One region of the Streptomyces sp. NPDC091412 genome, then DNA from elsewhere that is predicted to be linked to it. Evidence: riboswitches for the same ligand, from Rfam matches in the RefSeq annotation. Region 1 holds a riboswitch; the other holds the start of a gene.
The links. A riboswitch is a leader RNA that binds a small molecule or an ion and turns the genes downstream of it on or off. The one in region 1 is predicted to bind cobalamin.
Positions count from the first base shown of each region.

Region 2: another riboswitch for cobalamin. It lies ahead of ACIQMV_RS22365 (ABC transporter substrate-binding protein); the one in region 1 lies ahead of ACIQMV_RS15275 ((2Fe-2S) ferredoxin domain-containing protein).

Region 1 is NZ_JBIVTV010000005.1:120,898-130,778, forward strand. Features, by position in the region: gene ACIQMV_RS15225 (3-keto-5-aminohexanoate cleavage protein) at 1-388, shown strand, start outside; gene ACIQMV_RS15230 (acyl-CoA thioesterase) at 385-777, shown strand; gene ACIQMV_RS15235 (CoA transferase subunit A) at 777-1,532, shown strand; gene ACIQMV_RS15240 (CoA transferase subunit B) at 1,552-2,208, shown strand; gene ACIQMV_RS15245 (hypothetical protein) at 3,361-3,657, shown strand; partial or broken gene ACIQMV_RS15250 (rhodanese-like domain-containing protein) at 3,673-3,786, shown strand; gene ACIQMV_RS15255 (GNAT family N-acetyltransferase) at 3,764-4,369, opposite strand; gene ACIQMV_RS15260 (enoyl-CoA hydratase/isomerase family protein) at 4,609-5,685, opposite strand; partial or broken gene ACIQMV_RS15265 (acyl-CoA dehydrogenase family protein) at 5,685-5,861, opposite strand; gene ACIQMV_RS15270 (cobalamin-binding protein) at 5,893-6,813, shown strand; gene ACIQMV_RS15275 ((2Fe-2S) ferredoxin domain-containing protein) at 6,899-7,297, opposite strand; cobalamin riboswitch at 7,358-7,481, opposite strand; gene ACIQMV_RS15280 (maleylpyruvate isomerase N-terminal domain-containing protein) at 7,716-8,486, shown strand; gene ACIQMV_RS15285 (hypothetical protein) at 8,548-9,186, shown strand; gene ACIQMV_RS15290 (DUF397 domain-containing protein) at 9,228-9,413, opposite strand; gene ACIQMV_RS15295 (helix-turn-helix domain-containing protein) at 9,410-9,793, opposite strand.
Region 2 is NZ_JBIVTV010000009.1:61,594-71,474, reverse strand. Features, by position in the region: gene ACIQMV_RS22390 (hypothetical protein) at 1-37, opposite strand, end outside; gene ACIQMV_RS22385 (FAD binding domain-containing protein) at 453-1,172, opposite strand; gene ACIQMV_RS22380 (alpha/beta hydrolase) at 1,594-2,574, shown strand; gene ACIQMV_RS22375 (TetR/AcrR family transcriptional regulator C-terminal domain-containing protein) at 2,745-3,395, opposite strand; gene ACIQMV_RS22370 (FAD-dependent oxidoreductase) at 3,468-4,853, shown strand; cobalamin riboswitch at 4,980-5,111, shown strand; gene ACIQMV_RS22365 (ABC transporter substrate-binding protein) at 5,242-6,825, shown strand; gene ACIQMV_RS22360 (ABC transporter permease) at 6,846-7,814, shown strand; gene ACIQMV_RS22355 (ABC transporter permease) at 7,804-8,691, shown strand; gene ACIQMV_RS22350 (ABC transporter ATP-binding protein) at 8,688-9,707, shown strand; gene ACIQMV_RS22345 (ABC transporter ATP-binding protein) at 9,700-9,881, shown strand, end outside.

The DNA.
Region 1 (9,881 bases):
CACCACCCTGACCGCCGAGGGCCTGGACTCCCGGCCGTACTACTGCAACATCGTGCTCGGCGGTCAGCGCGGCTTCCAGGGCGGCCTGCCGTACACCCCCAAGATCCTCCAGCTGCTCGTGGAGCACCTTCCCGAGGGAACGGTGTGGGGGGTCTCGGGCATCGGGCCGACCCAGCTTCCGGCAACGACCCACGGCCTGCTCCTCGGCGGCCACATGCGGGTCGGTCTCGAGGACAACCTCTACTACTCGCGAGGCCGGCTCGCGACCAACCTGGAGCTCACCGAGCGTGCCGTGCGGATCATCCACGAACTCGGCTACGAGATCGCCACCCCGAGCGAGGCGCGCGACATGCTGGGGCTCAAGCAGCTCGACGAGGTGCCGGCATGAGCGTCCACAGCACGTCCGGCATCGTCGCCTGGTCCGACACCGACGCCTCCGGCCGGTTCCACCACACCGCCGCGTACCGGTGGGCGGAAAGCACCGAGCACGCGCTCTACCGCTCGGTGCTTCCGGACATCGACATCGGGAGGTTCCCCCGTCGCGCGACGGCGGCCTCGTACCACCGGCCGCTCACGGCCGGTGACGAGTACACCGTCGGCCTCGAGGTCGAACACGTCGGCAACAGCTCGATCACCTACACCTGGACCGTCACCGGACCGGCCGGCGTCTGCGTGCGCGGCGAACACACCGCCGTGCACGTCGACGCCGACGGCCGCCCGGCACCGGTTCCCCAGGTGCTGCGGGAACGTCTGGTTCCGACCACGGGGGTGGCGTGATGGACAAGGTCGTGGCCTCGGCCGCCGAGGCGGTCGCCGACATCCCCTCGGGCAGCACCCTCGCGGTGGGCGGCTTCGGGCTGTGCGGCATCCCGGCGGTGCTGATCCAGGCGTTGCTGGAGGCCGGTGTCGACGACCTCGAGACGGTGTCCAACAACGCCGGCGTCGACGACTGGGGGCTGGGCGTCCTGCTCGGCGCGGGCCGTCTGCGCCGGGTGGTGGCCTCGTACGTCGGGGAGAACAAGGAGTTCGCCCGGCAGTACCTCGCCGGGGAGCTGGAGGTGGAGCTGACCCCGCAGGGCACGCTCGCGGAGCGGATGCGCGCCGGCGGTTCCGGCATCGCGGCGTTCTACACCCGCACCGGTGTGGGCACCCAGGTCGCCGAGGGCGGCATCCCCTGGAAGTACGCCGCCGACGGCACCGTCGAGGTGACCTCCCCGGCCAAGACGGTGGAGACCTTCGACGGTCTCGACCACGTGCTCGAGCGTGCCATCGTGGCCGACTTCGGGCTGGTGCGGGCCTGGAAGGGCGACCGGCACGGCAACCTCGTCTTCAAGGACGCGGCCCGCAATTTCAACCCGCTCGCGGCGATGTGCGGCCGGATCACGATCGCCGAGGCCGAGCACCTGGTCGAACCGGGCGACATCGACCCCAACGAGGTCCACGTCCCCGGCGTCTACGTCCACCGGGTCGTCGCTCTCACCCCGAAGCAGGCCGCCGAGAAGCGGATCGAGAAGAGGACGGTACGGGCATGAGCGAGGAAGGTGCACGCATATGAGCTGGACGCGTGAGCAGATGGCCGCACGCGCGGCCCGGGAGCTCAAGGACGGCGACTACGTCAACCTCGGCATCGGGCTCCCGACCCTCATCCCGAACCACGTGCCCGAGGACGTGGAGCTGGTGCTGCAGTCGGAGAACGGCATCCTTGGCACCGGCCGCTACCCGACCGAGGACGAGGTCGACCCCGACCTTGTCAACGCTGGCAAGGAGACCGTGACCGTGCGCCGCGGCGCGAGCTTCTGCGACTCCGCGACGTCCTTCGGGATGATCCGCGGCGGCAAGATCGACGCGGCCGTCCTCGGCGCAATGCAGGTCTCCGCCACCGGCGACATCGCCAACTGGATGATCCCCGGGAAGATGGTCAAGGGCATGGGCGGGGCGATGGACCTGGTGCACGGCGCCAAGAAGGTCGTCGTCCTGATGGAGCACGTGGCCCGGGACGGCAGCTTCAAGATCGTCGAGGAGTGCTCCCTGCCCCTCACCGGCAAGGGAGTCGTCCAGCGGATCATCACCGACCTGTGCGTCCTGGACGTCACCGCCGACGGCCTACGCCTGGTCGAGCTCGCCCCGGACGTCACCGTCGAGGAGGTCCGAGCCAAGACCGAACCCGCGGTGCTCGATGCCGGCGTCGGCGAGTTGAGCATCGCCTGAGCCGTCCCACCGGCAGTTGAGACAGCCGCGCGGGTGAACGCCATGGGAGGACCCTGGCGAAGAGGAACGCCACCGGGTGACGGCGATCGCGGAGAGCGTCGACGTGACTCATGCCGACTCGGCCGTACTCGCCCCGCTCCTGCTTCGGAGAGTCGGCAGGCGAAGGCAAGGACGTGCCGGCAGCCCCTCTCCCGCGCCTTCTGCCACACCGACCGCGGCGGTCTTCGATCTCCAGGACTGGAACACCGTACGTCGAAGGCCATCCCGGCTACGTGGACCGTGGACCGTGGACCGACCAGCCGGGGCTGCGAAAGCCACGACAACAGGCCCGGCCCCGGTCCACCGGGGCCGGGCACGACACGGTCGGCAACCGGCCGGCCGGCTCACCTCGTCCACAGCGTCAATAATCCTCAGCGGCACGCCGCGCCGCGAAGAAAGCTCGAGTGCGCAGCGGAGGCCGCACCGGACGCGGCCCGTCGTCGTAGCCCCTTGCGTGACGAAGCCCCGCCCACAGCTCCGGCGGAGCTTCGTCGTCTCCTCCGGGACCAGCCCTGACCTGCAACTTCACTCATTGCCTGGACCGGCTGGACACCGCTGGACGGCCGTTGCAACCTGTGCCATGTGGTACCGGCACGCGCCGGAGGCGCCTCTTATTGAGTCATCCTTCCTGCCGCACCACAGGGCCTCAGACACACGAAGGTGTCTCGCCATCCCCCTTCGGCTGCGGCTGGGCCCGGAGTTCTCGCCCTCACTGGCGGATGAGAGAAACCAAGATCCGGACCATTGACGGGCCAACGAAGCCGCATCAGGAGCTGTCCACGTGCCAGCCCGTGGAGTACTCCGTCATCCTGCGCTGCCGGGGTCGCCATAACGTGAGGACGGCGGAGTCTCGATGGGCGCGGCAAGCGCCGGCAACTGCGGTCAGTAGCCGGTCTACTGATCAACCCTTCCGCTGACCAGCGGGCCTGAAGAAACCCACGGCTCTGAGCAGCTCAGATGCCGTGGGTTTCTGTCGTTGTCGGTCGGCGTCGGCTGACCTCGGACGGCCCAGGGACGGCCCAGTGGCCCTCACAGGCAACTGCCCGCACTCGGCTGCGATTTCGTGCGATGATCAGGCGCGCGTGATGGGACACGCGAATGGGGGTGTGGGACGTGGACTGGTTCCTTGTTGGTGCGGCTGCGGTGGGCTTTGGCCTGTTGGCTGTCGCCGGCGTCCTAGCGTTGGCCACCGGTTGGCTGGCGCCGTGGCTGCGAGGCCGCGTCGTTCGGCCGGACCTGTGGGGGTATGGGACGGTGTCGCTGGCCGCAGGCCTGGCGACGATCATGTCCTTCAAGGCGGCAGTGGATTCGGAGATCGTGCTGGATACGCTCTTCGTCCTCGCCATGGCGTTGGTCATCCTGGGCGGCCTGCTTCAGAGGCGCTCGCTGCGTCGCCCCGCAGACCAGTAACCCCTGACCAGGGAGGGCGGATTCGAGTACTGGGTGCGCGAGGGCTTCGCCTACGAGACCTGGCAGGGCCAGGAGCGCCGCGACGCCGACCCCCTGACCGCCCCGGTCACGGGCGCCTGCGACTGCTGAGCCCCCCTTGCCGGCGACGCGAAGGGCCGTTCGGCTCCACCCCGTCCCGGAAGAGACGGTGAGGGGGCCGGCCAAGAGCGCGGCGGTAGCGCAACTTGTTCAGAGAGGCCCCACCCGTGGTGTCTTCCACGGCTGCGCCGTCCGCGTGCCAGCCGGCAGCTTCATAGAAGCGCCGGGCGCGTTCGTTGTCCTCCAGGACCCACAAGGTCGCTTGCGTGTAGTCGGCCTTTTCGAAGGTCATCAACGTGGCCGACATCAACTGCTTCCCGATCCCCGTTCCCCAGACTTCGGGCAGCGCGTAGAGCATGCCGATTTCCGCGACGACGGGGTTCTCCTCGGACGGGCCGAAACCTGCGAATCCGACGATTCCCGCCTCGGTCTCGGCTACGAGCACTCCTGACGACGGCCACCGCGCCGCCGCGATGCGCGCCTTCCACTTGGACTCTTCGCGGTTTGGCTCCATGGCGTCGAGACAGACCTGGGGTACCAGCCCGGCGAACGCCACCTGCCAGGAACGCACGTAGACACCAGCGACCCCCGCTGCGTCGTCAGGGCATGCCCGTCGAGTCTGCATGGCCGTCATTCTTCAAGTCCCCACAAGCCGAGCCAAGCTCTTTTCCCGGCGGCGACGACGAGCGCTCGCCGGTCATCTCCTATAGGCCATCGAGGGGGCGGGCGCGTCCGGGGACCATCCCCGGTGCCGAGAGCCGGGCCTCGGCAGCGCCCCACCCGCTGGTGCACGGCCTGGCCCGGACCGGGCACGACAGCACGCCAGGGGTGAGGCGCCCATGTGCCCGAGTCCGGTGGACGCGACGGTCCTGCTCACCCGGCCGACTGCGTGGTGGTGCCGGGGCCGGCGAGGCCCAGTTCGCGGTCGCCGAGCGGGGCGAAGAAGCGATTCACGTCGGCGTCGGTCACCTCGGCGAGGGTCCCGGGGGACCAGCGCGGGTCGCGGTCCTTGTCGATGACCTGGGCACGAATGCCCTCCACCAGGTCGGGGCTGCTCAGGGCGGCGCAGGAGACGCGGTACTCCTGGTCGAGGACCGGTTCCAGCGATCCGAGACGGCGGGCGCGGCGCACGGCGGCCAGGGTGACCTTCACGGCGGTCGGTGACCTGGTGAGCAGGGTTTCGGCCGCCTCCTTGGCGGCGGGCCCGCCGTGGTCGAACAACCGGCTCAGGATGTCCTCGACCGTCCCGGCGGCGTAGCAGGGGTCGGTCCATTCCCTGTGGGCCTCCAACTCCCCTTGCGGCAGCGGTCGGGCATGGCGCGCCAGCACCTCCCGTACGGGCGTGCCGGCGAGGTCGTCGACGAGGGCCGGCAGGGCCGCCGACGGCACGTAATGGTCGGCGAGCCCGCAGAGCACGGCGTCGCCGGCGCCTATCTGCGCACCGGTCAGCGCGAGATGGGTGCCCAGCTCCCCCGGGGCGAGGGCCAGCAGATGGGTACCGCCGACGTCGGGGACGAAGCCGATGCCGGTCTCCGGCATCGCGATCCGCGAGCGCTCGGTGACGATCCGGACGCTGCCGTGCGCCGAGACGCCGACGCCGCCTCCCATCACGATGCCGTCCATGACGGCGACGTACGGCTTCGGATAGCGGGCGATACGGGCGTTGAGGCGGTACTCGTCGCGCCAGAAGGCGGCCGAGGCGGTGCCGTCCCCCTCGCGGACGTCGTCGTGGATGGCGCGGATGTCACCGCCCGCGCACAGACCGCGCTCCCCCGCGCCGGTGACGACGACGGTCTCCACGGCCGGGTCGTGCTCCCAGGCCGTCAGCGCCTCGTCGATACGGCGCACCATCTCGTGGGTGAGGGCGTTGAGGGCCTTCGGCCGGTTGAGGGTGATGTGGGCGGCCCGTCCGTCGGTGTGGAACAGAACGGGTTCCTCGGCGGCGGTCATCAGAACGCCTCCGTCAGGCCGCGGGCCACGCTGACACGCATGATCTCGTTGGTTCCTTCCAGGTTCTGCTGAACGCGCAGGTCACGGACGATCCTCTCAAGGCCGTACTCGCCGAGGTAGCCGTGGCCCCCGTGCAGTTGGAGCGCCCGCTCGGCGACGGAGTACCCGGTGCCGGTCCGCGGTCCTGGAGCCTCCTACAGTCGAGGTATGCGCATCGTCTCCCTGCTGCCCGCCGCGACCGACATCGTCGCCGAACTCGGGCTGTCGGAGCAGTTGGCCGGCCGCACCCACGAGTGCGACTGGCCGCCGTGCGAGGTCGCCTCGGTGCCCGTGGTGACCAGGACCGACCTGGACCAGGACGCGCTCACCAGCCGGGAGATCTCCGACGCCGTCGGCGGCTCGGCGCACTCCGGCTCGTCGCTGTACACCCTGGACACCGAGGCTCTGGCCGCCCTGCACCCCGACGTGGTGCTCACCCAGGACCTGTGCGACGTGTGCGCGGTGTCGTACGAGAAGGTCAGCCGGACCGTGCGGCTGCTCGACGCCGGCACCCGGGTCCTCAGCCTGGAGCCGCGCACGCTCGACGACGTACTGGACTGCCTGGTCACCGTCGGCGACCTGCTCGGCGTCCGTGAGCGCGCACTGCGGCGCCGGGCCGAGCTGCGGGACCGCCTCGACCGGGTCCGCGGCGCGGTCGCCGGCCTCGGCCGGCCCCGGGTCGTGGCGATCGAGTGGCTCGACCCTCTGTGGCCCGCCGGACACTGGGTGCCCGAGCAGATCACCACCGCCGGGGGCGAGCCCCTCCTCGGCGCGCCCGGCGAGCACACCAAGCCGGTGACCTGGGAGGCGGTACGCGTCGCACAGCCGGACGTGGTCCTCGTCCTGCCGTGCGGCTTCCCGCCTGAACGCACCCTGCGGGAAGCCGAGTTGCTCACCAGGCTGCCCGGCTGGACGGATCTGCCCGCCGTTCGGTCCGGCCGCGTCTGGGTACTGGACGGACCGTCCTACTTCAACCGGCCGGGGCCACGGGTGGTACGCGGGGCGGAGGTGCTCGCCCAGATCCTGCACGGCGTATCGGCCGGCGAGTCGGTCACACCGGCCGAGGCCCGTCCGTTCCCCGGCCGGTGACGATGGGTCGGCCTCCTCGCCCGTGCGGGCCTCCCTGCGTGTGCGGCCCTCCCCGCCCGTGCGGCCCTCCCCGCCCGTGCGGGCCTCAGGAGTCCGTGGGACGCCGTGGCGGCGTGATGGCGTAAAGGTCGAGGATGTCCGGCAGGGGAGCCACTCCCGGGCCGCCGGCGCGTACCCAGGCGACGATGTCCTCGGTCGCGTCCTCGTCGTTGACGAGCCCGAGCCAGACCGGTCGCGCACCGGCGGTCCGGCCCGCGGCGGACGGCTGGACCACGATGACGTTCGCCTGCTCGCACACGTCGAGGCAGTCGGAGATGCGCACCGGCACCTCCGCACGCAGCCGCGCGGTCTGCGCCGCGTGATCGACCCCGGTCACCTTGGGGCTGCCGCAGCAGCAGTCCCGGCACACGACGACCCGGCACGGCACCGAACCGCTCCCCGCCACGGCACCGTCCGGCGCCTCGTCCGTCGGCTTTTCGGGCACGTCGCACCACTCCCCTCCCGGGGAGATCCGCCCCGGTGTCGATCGAGGAGGCGACCGCGTGAGTCTCCTGGCTCCCGGGTCGTCACTCGTCCCGCCTTCCCACCCCGGGCGGGGGCAGTGGCCTTCCGGAACTCGCTCACCGGTCACAGTGGCGGGACCGCGCCGGATTCACACCGGCTTCCTCGGACCGCCGTCGCCTTATGTCGCCGACCATCATCCCATTGCCGTTCGCTCACTGGACAACGGTCACTTCGCTCATTGCTGGCACTGCGGGCACCAGACCGTGCGGCGTCCGCCGACGCGGTTCGAGCACAGGGGCCATCCGCAGCGAGGGCATGTCGGCTCGCGGCGGGGCGTCATGCCTCCGATCGGACGCTCGCCGGTTTGACGGACGGCTCGACCGGGATACCCATGGCCCGTGATCCCGTCCAAGGTCGACGACACGCTGCCCGAGCTGGCTCCCTTCGTCCACGCCGTACAGGGCCGAAGGCCCGACGACGGCACGTGGTGCGAGGCGTGGACGGTGCGTGACGTCCTGGCCCACCAGACGGGGAACGCCGAGGAACTGGCCCGGGTACTGCGAGCGTTCCTCGCGGGCACACCGGTGGCGACCAGGAGCTTCGAGCGCGAGGCTCCCTACCGGCGGATGTCGGACGCCGAGCTCTGGGCGGCGTTCATGACCAACTGTGAACAGCTCACCGAGATCGCCGCGGCCGCCGCGCAGGACCTCTCCCCGGACACCGAGGTGATGTGGACCGGCCGTTCCGTGAAGGTCCCCTTCTTCGCGGAACACATGCGTGAGGAACTGATCCTCCACCGCTGGGACCTGACCGGCGACGACCGGACGGCCGTGCAGTCCCTCAACGAGCCGTGGATGACCGAGCACAGCGTGGTGTCGGTCGGCCGCCCCCTGCTGGTCCGGGGCCGCGCGGGCCTGGACCTGGGGCCCGAGGGACGGGTCGAGGGCCGACTGCGCACCCCGGGTACGGACGACATCGTGGTGACCGCCGACGCCGAGGGCGGCACGATCCGGTTCGCCGCCCCCGAGGGCCCGGCCACGATCGAGAGCGACGCGGCCACCCGCGTCCTCCTCCTGTGGGGCCGCCGCCCCGCCGACCCCACCCGCTGGCACAGCGCCGCGGGCCCGGAGGCGCTGCGGAGCCTACGGACGCTGCTGGGCGGCTACTGAGACGTGGCTGTGGGACCGACCTGGCCCACCAGGCGGACGGCCCCTCGTAAGGTGGACCGTCATGGCCGAGTCTCACCCGCTGCTGGGCATGTTCCTCAATGCCGCCGACGGACGCTTTCCGCCCGCGGACGGTCGCGTAACAGTTCTCCCCCCTCTGCCGGGTGGGCTGGAGTGCTCGGTCGCCTTCACCGGGCACGCCGTGATCGCCACCGCCCTGTCCGCTTCCGACGTCCAGGCTCAGGGGCCCGACGGTTACGGGGCTTCAATGGCTCCGAATTTCCTGCGTTACCTCGCCGGTCCCGAGGGGTGGATCGACAGTGTCGACGTCACACTCGTCGCGCGTGGCACGCAGGCCCCCCGACGCCTGCCCGAACGTCTTGATGCCGATGACCACCCACGTGTTCGCCGTGCTCGGGCTTTGCGTACCGACGTCCGTGTCTACGGAGATGAACGCGGCCTTGTCGCACTGGCCGACGGCCTGGCTGGACGGCGAGAGATAAGCATCGAACTCAACCACCCGGGCAGCGGTGCGGCTGGGCTCGGTCGCTCCCTGCTGCGTGACGCGCTCACCCTGCTCCCCGCCGGTGAGCCGGTTTTCGCCGCTGTCGCCCCGGGTAACGCTCGATCCCTTCGGGCCTTCCTCGCGGCCGGCTACACACCACTGGCCAGCGAGGTCGTGGTCCGTCCCTCCAGACCGTGAAGTGGTCCAGCAGCGAGAGGCCGCGGCCCACGACACATCGCTTACTCCACCACGAAACCGAGGAAATCCGACCACGCCGAGGAGGCAACCCCGAATCGCGGCCCGTCACTCTGCTTGGAGTCGCGTACGTGCACGGCTCCGGGGGCGAGTGCGACTTCCACGCAGTCGTCTCCCTCGGATCCGCTGTAACTGCTCTTGAACCAGTCCAGTTCACCGGCGGTGTTCATAGAGCCCCTCTCATCCTCTGCAACAACTCGGTCTGGAGCAGCCCCGGCACGACCCGGCACTCGTACGTGCACAGGCTGACCGCCGTCTCCTCCAACTGCGCCCACTCCCGGAACCAGACCGCCAGCCCCCGCTGCCGTCCTACGTGCCGGGCCACCGCGCGCAGCACGCCGAACGACTCCAGCGCCTCCTCCGCCCGCTCGATGAAGTGAGCGGTGGGCATCCGCCGGCCCTGCTCGACCGAAGCGACCGCAGCATGCGAGTAGTTGAGCCGTTCGGCCAGTTGCTCCTGCGTCAGCAGGGCCCGTTCACGAAAGACCTTCAGAGCCGCCCCGAACGCCTTCATACTGCCGGACGAATCCAGCGCACTGCCACTTCCCATGAATGACGACCCCCTTGTCACACCCGCGTCACCTCTTGCAGCGAGTACAACGGCTCGACCCTGAGCAGTGGTTACGTGCCTGGCACGG
Region 2 (9,881 bases), on a different contig from region 1:
CGACCTCCACGGCGATGACGTCGTCGAGCGCGCCCACGGCTTGGCGACGACACCCTGGCAGTGGGCGCTGCCGACACCGTCCACCTTGTAGACGGTCCTGATCCGGGCGTCGGTGTGGCAGCTTCCCTCGGGCGTGCAGCAGCCGGACATCGTTTCCTCCTCGTCTCATCGGATACCCCAGGGGGGTACCCGGCACGCGTACATGTATACCCCCCACCCGTATTCAAGGCAAGGAATCACCCTCTCTGAATCAATACCCCATGGGGGTATCTGACGTGCGTCGAGCCGCCCATGAACATCCACAGGCGAGACCGACGACAGGGCGCGGTGGGAGCGCGCGGTGGGAGAAGGGGACGGTGAAGCACCGGGCCCGTCCGCCCCGGGACGGACGTGGAGGTGCGCCTGGCCCCGCCGGACGGCCGGGGCCAGGCGCGAGCCGCCTACTCAGTCACTCAGTGCGCGCCACGCCCGCCCAGCAGGCCGGCGATCTGTGAGCGGACGACTTCCCACGTGGCGGCGGGCAGCTCACCGAGGGCCGTCCCGCGCAACCCGCTCAGGACCTCATCCACGTCGGTGGCGCGCAGGGCACTTCCGCTGAGCACGTCATAGCCATCGCGGACGGCGACCCTCAGCCGGTCGCCGTCGTCGTCGGCATGCACCGCCGAGGCGACCACGAGGGGCGGCGGTCCGCCCGCCTCGCCGTCCAGCTTGCGGTAGGCGCAGGCGACCGGCTCGCGCCAACGGAGGCTGAGCAGGACGGGCCGCTTGGCCACCACCTCGGACAGATCGGCCTCACGGACGCCTTCGGGCTCCAGCACCATCGCGCGGGCGTCCAGGACGAGCGCGGCGGGCAGCAGGCAGCGCAGCGTACTGCCGACGAGGTTGCCGCCGACCGTCGCCGTCCGCCGCACGGCACCGGTGCCCACCGTGGCGGCCGCCAGCCGCAGCACGCCGGGAACCCGCTCGTCGATCAGGTTCAGGACCACGGCGCCGCCCAGGGTCCGCCGCCCCACGACGTTGGCCTCCGGCAATTCGCGCAGGGACATGGCCAGTTCGGGGAATCCGTCGCGCTGCCAGGTGGCCCAGACGAGGGTCGCCCCGCCGATCGGGACGGCCCCCTCGGCCAGGCACTCCCGTGCTTCGGACACGGACGTGGGCAGACGCAACAGCACAGCGACCGACCTGCCTTCCTGGGACGCCGGACGAAGGCGGCGGGCAGTGCCACAGCTCCCTGCCCGTCGGCAGGCAGTTTTGTCGACCGGGCGGGGGCGCGCACAGGGCTCACACGAGCACGCGTGCGCCGGCAGCGGCGCCGCGTCGCGCGTCCCGCCCGACTCTCACCGGCCCGACCGATCTGATCGGCCCGATCTCCCGGCGCCGGCCGTTCGCCGCGAACTCGATGGGCACACGATGTGCGCTTACGATGGGCACATCGGCTCGTAGGGCTTGAACGAGGGCCTTGAACCTTGGACAAGGACTCATTTCCCAGGGCCCGGGTGTTCAGTGGCACCGCCGCCTGCCGGCCGGGCGCCCTACGCCGCTCGGCACGCGCGTCTCAGCATGCGCTTCCCAGCATCGCCAAGGAGCATTGCCATGGCTGCTCAGTCCGCCTCAATCGTCCTGGAGCGCCCGGCGCAGGAACTCGCCGACGCGACCTCGAAGCACCCCTTCCTGTACGAGATGGAACCCGCCCAAGCACGCAGGGTCCTCGACGACCTTCAGGCCGCGCCGGTCGACAAACTCCCGGTCGACGAGGAGTGGATCACCGTACCGGCCGCTGTGGGCGACGTACGGGTGCGCATCGTCAAGCCGCAGGGCGTCACCGGGACGCTGCCCGTCGTGGTGTACATGCACGGCGGCGGCTGGGTGCTGGGCAACGCCGGCACCCACGACCGGCTGGTGCGGGAGTTGGCGGTCGGCGCCCGTACCGCCGTGGCCTTCGTGGAGTACACGCCCTCCCCGGAGGCGCGCTACCCCGTGGCCATCGAACAGGGCTACGCCGCGGCGCAGTGGATCACGCGTGAGGGAGAGTCCATGGGGCTGGACGCCCGGCGCATGGCGGTGGCCGGCGAGTCGGTCGGTGGGAACATGACGGCGGCGCTCGCCCTGATGGCCAAGGAGCGCGGCGACGTCAGGTTCGTGCACCAGTCGATGTACTACCCGGTCACCGACGCGGCGATGGACACCGACTCCTACGACCAGTTCGCCACCGGCTACTACCTCAGCCGCAAGCTGATGGAGTGGTTCTGGGACGCCTACACCACCGACCCGGAACAGCGCGCGGAGATCACCGCGTCCCCCAACCGCGCGACCCCCGAGCAGCTCACCGGTCTGCCCCCCGCCCTGCTGGTCGTCGACGAGGCCGACGTGCTGCGCGACGAGGGCGAGGCGTATGCCGCCAAGCTGCGTGCCGCCGGCGTCCCGGTCACCACGGTGCGCTACGACGGCACGGTGCACGACTTCATGATGCTCAACTCGCTCAGCCGGTCCAAGGCCACCCGAGCGGCCATCGACCAGGCCGTCATGTTCCTGCGCGAAGCCCTCGGAACGGCTGACACCCCCGGAACGGCTTAGCGCCTGTCCCTTGGGAGCCCTGGCTCCGGTCGGCGTGGGTTCCGGCGCGGGTGAGGAGCGGGGCGACGTCGCCACGTCCCGAACCGCGGAAGTCGGGACCCGGCGTCCCGCGGGCCGCGGCCCGCACGTGACCGCGCCGCCGGCGACTCACCGTCCTGCGGGCCGCGTCCTCACTCGATTCCGTACCGCGTGGCGATGCCGTCGATCACGAGTTCCAGTCCCTCCGCGAAGTGCTGCTCGTAGTCCGCGAAGATCTCCACGCCCGCGGCGGCGGACAGCGGGAAGTCGGCCATCATCCGGGCGCGTTCCCCGATGTCGAAGCCCTCGCGCCGTTCGTCGGGCAGCGGCTCGACGCCCTGCTCCTCGGTGACGAAGCCGAGCGTGTAGAGATACGTGGTCGTAGTCGCGCGCACCGCCTGGGCGAGCGTGAAGCCGGCGGCCGTGAACAGACGCAGGTTGTCCTCCATCTGCTCGGCGTGCTCCATGCCGGTGAAACGTGAGCCGCTGAAGACCTTCGCGCCGTCGCGGTAGCCGCGCAGCGCCTCGCGCAGACCGTGGTTCGACTTGCGCAGCCGTTCCTGCCAGGTGTCCGCGGGGTCGAGAGGGGTCCCCGCGATCATCCGGCGGTACATCTCCGTGGCCATCTCGTCGAGCAGGGCCTGCTTGTCCTTGAAGTGCCAGTACAGGGCGGGTGCCTTGACGCCCAGCTCGCGGCCGATGGCGCTCAGCGTCAGGCCCGCCAGGCCCACCTCGTTCAGGAGGGCCAGGGCGGCGTCCGCGACCCGCTTGCGGTCGAGAGGCAGGCGTGGTTCCGAGTTCACGCTTGACAGTTTAACGGCGTTAAGTCCATCGTCTGACAGACCGAACTTAACGGCGTTAAGGAGCATCGGCACATGACCGCACAGGTGGACGTACTGATCGTGGGCGCGGGCCCCAGCGGACTGACCCTCGGTATCGATCTGGCCCGGCGAGGGGTGGACGCGCTCGTCGTCGAGCGGGCCGACGGGCTGTTTCCCGGCTCGCGGGGCAAGGGGATCCAGCCGCGCACCCTGGAGGTCTTCGACGACCTCGGCGTCCTGGACGCGATCCGCGCGGCCGGCGGCACCTATCCGGTCGGGATGATCTGGCAGAACGGGCGGCGGACGGGCGAACACCGGATGTTCGAACCGGTGCAAGCGACCGAGGACTCGCCGTACGCGGAAGGGTGGATGGTGCCGCAGTGGCGCACGCAGCGGATCCTGCTGGCACGGCTGGAGGAGCTGGGCGGGCGGGTCGTCTTCGGCCGGGAGGTCGTCGGTCTCGCTCAGGACGAGGCCGGGGTGACCGTGCGTTTCGTCTCCGGCGCCGCTCTGACGGCGAGGTACGTGGTCGCCGCCGACGGGGGCCGCTCGACGGTGCGCCGGGCGCTGGGCATCGGCATGACGGGCGAGACGGTCGATCCGAGCCCGATGCTGGTGGCTGACGTCCGCATCACCGGTCTGGACCGCGACAACTGGCACATCTTCCCGGCCGGCGGAGAGGGCGACGGCTTCATGGCGATCTGCCCGCTCGCGGGTACGGAGGACTTCCAGGTCGTGGCCGGGTTCCCGGAAGGCACCGTGGTGGACCTGTCCCTCGACGGCATGCGCCAGGTCGTCGCCGCCCGTTCGCATCTCGCCCCGCAGGACGTGACCGAGGTGCGGTGGGCCTCGGACTTCCGCCCGCGGGCGGCCCTGGCGGACCGCTTCCGCGAGGGCCGGGTCTTCCTCGCCGGGGACGCCGCGCACATCCACTCGCCGGCCGGCGGCCAGGGCCTCAACACCAGCGTGCAGGACGCCTGCAACCTGGGCTGGAAGCTGGGCGCGGTGCTGCGGGACGGGGTGCCCGACTCCCTCCTCGGCACCTACGAGGAGGAACGGCGCCCGAGCGCCGCCGACATGCTCGCGCTGTCGACGAGCGTTCACCGCGGCGAGACCCGCCGCGGCGGGGCGACCCGCCAACTCGGCCTCGGCTACCGGGCCTCCTCCCTCACGGAGGAAACCCGCCGGTCCCCGGGCCCCGTGCGGGCGGGCGACCGTGCGCCGGACGGGACGGTGGGCGGGATCCGGCTGTTCGACGCGTTCCGGGGTCCGCACTGGACCCTGCTGACGACGGACGGGGACACGGCGCACCAGGGGTACGGCGCGGGGGTGTTCCTCATCCGCCCGGACGGCTACGTGGGCTGGGCGGGAGAGACCACGCAGGGGCTGGCGGAGTACGCGGGGCGCGTGGGGGCCGAGGGCGCGCACCGGATCCCGTAGCGAGCAGGACCGGACGCCTGTCCGGGCTCGCCATCCGAATACTGGACATGATCGGCCGCGATCCGGGAAGACCCCAGGCCGGCCCGCGCAGCTGGTTCGCCCCGCCCGCCACGCGGGACGCGTCGCAAGAGGGAACCCGGTGGGAATCCGGGACTGCCCCGCACCGGTGAGCGGGAACGACCGCCGTCCTACGCACTGGGCCCGAGGAGGGCCTGGGAAGCGATGGCCGCGCCCACCTGCCTCCGCGCCTCCGCGCCTCCGCACCCGCGAAACTCCTGGTCAGCCGGACAGTTGGGACGAACTCACACATCCGACCCCCGGGTGACCGGAGGCTCTATTGCGACTACTATGCAAAAGCATTTGGTCAGCATTAAGGATGTGAGGGTTCATGACCGTCCGACGGATACGGGCAGCCGCAGCGGTGGCGACACTCGTGGGAGCCGCCGCTTGCTCGGCCCCGGGGGGCGGTGCGAGCAGCGAGAGTGCTTCCGACTCCGTCGTGGTCGGCGTGGCCTCCGAGCCGGACACCCTCAGTCCTCTTCTCGGCTACGGCAAGGACGGCAACTCCAAGATCTTCGACGGTCTGCTCGCCCGGGACGCCGACATGAAGCTGAGGCCGGCACTGGCGAGTTCACTGCCCCAGGTCGGCGACGGCGGGCTCACCTACACCTACGCCCTGCGCGACGGCGTGAAGTTCAGCGACGGCAAGCCGCTGACCGCCGCCGATGTGGTCTTCACCTATCGGACGATCCTCGACGCGAAGACCAACAACACCGCCCGGAGCGAGCTGGACGCCATCAAGGAGGTGCGGGCCGACCGCGACGGCAAGGTCGTCTTCACGCTCAAGTACCCCTACGCGCCGTTCGCGGGGCGCACGGTCCTGCCCATCGTCCCCCAGCACATCGCCGGGGGCCAGAACCCCAACACCGGCTCCTTCAACACCAGGCCGGTCGGCACCGGACCGTACGTCCTCACCGGCTGGAGCAAGGGCGAGAAGCTCACCTTCAAGGCCAACCCCGGCTACTGGGGCGGCGAGCCGAAGGTGAAGAAGGTGACGATCGCGATCGTCAAGGACGACGACGTGCGCGCCACCCGGCTGCGCTCGGGCGACCTCGACGGCGCGGTCCTGCCGCCCAACCTGGCCGCCACGTTCAAGGGCGACACGGCGAAGACGACGTACGACGCGAAGTCCTACGACTTCCGGGCCGTCACCCTCCCCCAGCAGAACAGGGTCACCGGCGACCGGGCGATCCGCCAGGCGCTGGACGCCGCCGTGGACCGCGAGGCCATGGTGGACAAGATCCTCGACGGGGCAGGGCGCCCTGCCTACGGACCGCTGCCGAGCGACGACCCCTGGTTCGCCGCGGGCATCGAGCGACCGCAGGACCTGGCGAAGGCCAAGCGGACGCTGGATCAGGCGGGTTGGAAGGCCGGCAGCGGTGGCATCCGCGCGAAGAACGGTCTGCGGGCCTCCTTCACGCTCCTCTACCCCTCCGGCGACAAGGTCCGCCAGGACCACGCCCTCGCCTACGCCTCCGACGCCAAGAAGGCGGGCATCGAGGTGAAGGTGGAGAGCGCCACCTGGGAGGTGATCGAGCCGCGGATGAAGAGCGACGCCGTCCTCGCCGGACTCGACAGCAGCGGCGACCCCGACTTCGGCCTGTTCACCCTGCTGCACTCCTCCCTGGCCGGCGACGGCTTCAACAACATGGGCCACTTCGCCAACCCGGCCGTGGACAAGGCCCTCGACACCGGCCGCCGCAGCCAGGACACCGACACCCGCCGGGCCGCGTACGACACGGTGCAGCGCGAACTCGTGAAGGACCCCGGTTACACCTTCCTCACCCACATCGACCACCTCTATGTGCTGGCCGACCACTGGGACGGCCTGACCACGCAGGTCGAGCCGCACGAGCACGGCTTCGCCAGCGGCCCGTGGTGGAACCTCCAGGACTGGCAGCCGAAGAAGTGACCTCCCCGCTCTGGGCGGCGATGGCGCGTCTGGTGGGGCGGCGGCTGCTGTTCGCCGCCCCCGTCCTCCTCGTCGTCACCTTCGGCGTGTTCGCCATCGCCGCCGTCTCCCCCTTCGACCCGGTCAAGGCGTACGCGGGTACGGCGGCCCTCCGTGCCGACGGACAGACCCTCGACCGGCTGCGCGCCAACCTGGGCGTGGACCAGCCGTTCACCTCGCGCTGGTGGCACTGGCTGACCTCCGCCCTCTCCGGCGACCTCGGCGAGTCGAGCGTGATGCGGCAGCCGGTCACCCAGGTCATCGGGGAGCGTCTTGTGTGGTCCGCGCTGCTGTGCGCGGTCGCCTTCGCGACGGCCGTGCTGGCGGGCACCGTGCTCGGCGTCCTCGCCGCGCGCCGGCCGGGATCCCTGCTCGACCGGGTCGTCACGTCACTCGCCTACTCCTTGGAGGCGGCACCGGTCTTCTGGCTCGCCCTGCTGGCGATCTGGCTGTTCGCCCTCCAACTGGGCGTGCTCCCGGCCGGCGGGCTCACCGACACCGCAAGCGAACAGGTCACCCCAGGGCAGGTGGCCGGCCATCTCGTACTGCCGGCCGGGGTGCTCGCCGTCTCCCAACTGCCGTGGTTCACCCTCTACGTGCGCCAAGGCGTGGGCGACGCGCTGGCGGAGGACCCCGTACGCGGTGCCCGGGCCCGCGGGTTGAACGAGCGCACGGTCCTGCTCGGCCACGCCCTTCGCTCCGGCCTGCTTCCGGTGCTCACCCTGATCGGCTCCCGCGTGCCCGAACTCATCACCGGCGCCCTGCTGGTGGAGAGCGTCTTCAGCTGGCCGGGCATCGCCGCGGCCACCGTGGAGGCGGCCACCTCCGTCGACTTCCCGCTGCTCGCCGCGCTGACCACGCTGGCCACGGCCGCCGTCCTCGTCGGCAACCTGCTCGCGGACCTGCTCTACGGACTCTTCGACCCGAGGGTGAAGTTCAGTGACATGTGACGTTCCCGCCTCCGGGGAAACCGTCTGGCGTTCGTACGGGACGAGGCGCCGCTCCACCCGCACACTGCGGGTGCGCGGTTCCGCCGTGCTGGTCGCCGCGACCGTCCTCGCCGTCCTCGTCGTGCCACCGCTGGTCCAACTCGACCAGCAGGCCGTCGATCTGGCCGCCAAGCTGCTGCGACCGAGCCGGGCCCACCCCTTCGGCACCGACGACCTCGGCCGGGACCTGTTGCTGCGCTGCGTCTACGGACTGCGCGTCTCCCTGCTCGTCGGAGTGGCCGCGGCTGTGACGGCCACCGTCGTCGGTACCGCCGTCGGAGCCACCGCCGGTGCGCTGGGCGGCTGGGTCGACCGCGGGATCATGCGGGTCGTGGACACGGTCTCCTCCGTACCCCACTTGCTGCTCGGCATCTTCATCGTCGCCATGTTCCGGCCGGGCGTCTGGCCGGTGATCGTCTCGGTCGCGCTCACCCACTGGCTGTCGACCGCCCGGATCGTCCGCGCCGAAGTCCTCTCCCTGCGCTCACGCCCGTACATCGACGCCGCCGTCTCCGGCGGCGCGTCCAGGTGGCGGGTGACCGTACGGCACCTGCTGCCCGCCGTGCTGCCCCAGGCCGCGCTCGCCGCGGCGCTGATGGTGCCGCACGCCATGTGGCACGAATCGGCGCTGTCCTTCCTCGGGCTCGGACTGCCCACGCACATGGCCAGCCTGGGCACCCTCATCCAGGGCGCGCGGGGCTCGCTGCTGGCCGGACAGTGGTGGCCGACCGTCTTCCCCGGCCTGTTCGTCATCGTCCCGACCCTCGCCATCGCCGGACTCGCCGGAGCCTGGCGGGAACGGATCAACCCCCGCCGCCGATCGGAGCTGATGCTGTGACCGAGCGATCGCCCGTGCTGTCGGTGCGCGGACTGTCGGTGCGCTTCCTCATGCCCGGGGGGCGCCGTGTCGCCGCCGTCACCGACGCGCACTTCGACGTCGCGGCCGGCGAGTGCCTGGCCCTGATCGGCGAGAGCGGCTGCGGCAAGTCCGTCCTCGCCTCCGCCCTGCTGGGGCTGTTTCCCGGCAACGCCGAGGCGGCCGGGGAGGCGATGCTCGGCGGCCTCGACCTGCTCTCGGCCGACGAACGGACCCTCGCAAGGACGGTACGGGGCCGGCTGGTCGGGCTCATACCGCAGAGCCCGGCCGCCCATCTCACACCCGTGCGCACCATCCGCTCCCAGGTGGAGGAGACGATCGCCGCACTGACCGGGGTCCGCGGCCGCGCGGCCGTATGCTCCGCCGCGCGGGCGGCCGCCGAACGCGCCGCGTTCCCCGCGGATCACCTGGACCGCCACCCGCACGAGCTGTCCGGCGGCCTGGCCCAGCGCGCCGCCACCGCCCTGGCCCTCGTCGGTGACGCGCCGCTGCTGCTCGCCGACGAACCGACCACCGGGCTCGACCGTGACCTGGTGGACCGCACGGTCGACGAACTGCGGCGCCACCTCGACCGCCCGGGCAATCCGGACGCGGCGGGGCGCGGCCTGCTGATGATCACGCACGACCTGGCCGCGGCCGAACGGATCGCCGACCGGATCGCCGTCATGTACGCGGGCCGGATCGTCGAACTGGCCGACGCGGAGGTGTTCTTCGGCGCGCGCGGCCCCCGTCATCCCTACAGCCGCGGCCTGCTCCAGGCCCTCCCCGACCGGGCCTTCACCGCCATCCCCGGCCTGCCACCCGAACTCGGTGCCCTCCCCGAGGGCTGTGCCTTCGCCGCCCGGTGCGACCGGGCCGACGACGCCTGCGCCGTACTGCCGCCGACAGCCGGCGAGGTCGCCTGCCACCACCCCCACCCCGCCTCGGCGACCGGCGGGGAAGCGTCCCAGGGAGCATCGGAGGACGTGCATGCTTGAACTGCGCGCCATCACCGCGGGCTACGACCGGCGGAATCCGGCGGTACGAGATGTCTCACTCACCGTCGCGCCCGGTGAAGCGGTCGGCCTGCTCGGCCCCAGTGGCTGCGGCAAGTCCACGCTCGCCCGGGTCGCGGCCCTGCTGCACCGCCCCGACTCCGGCACCGTACTGCT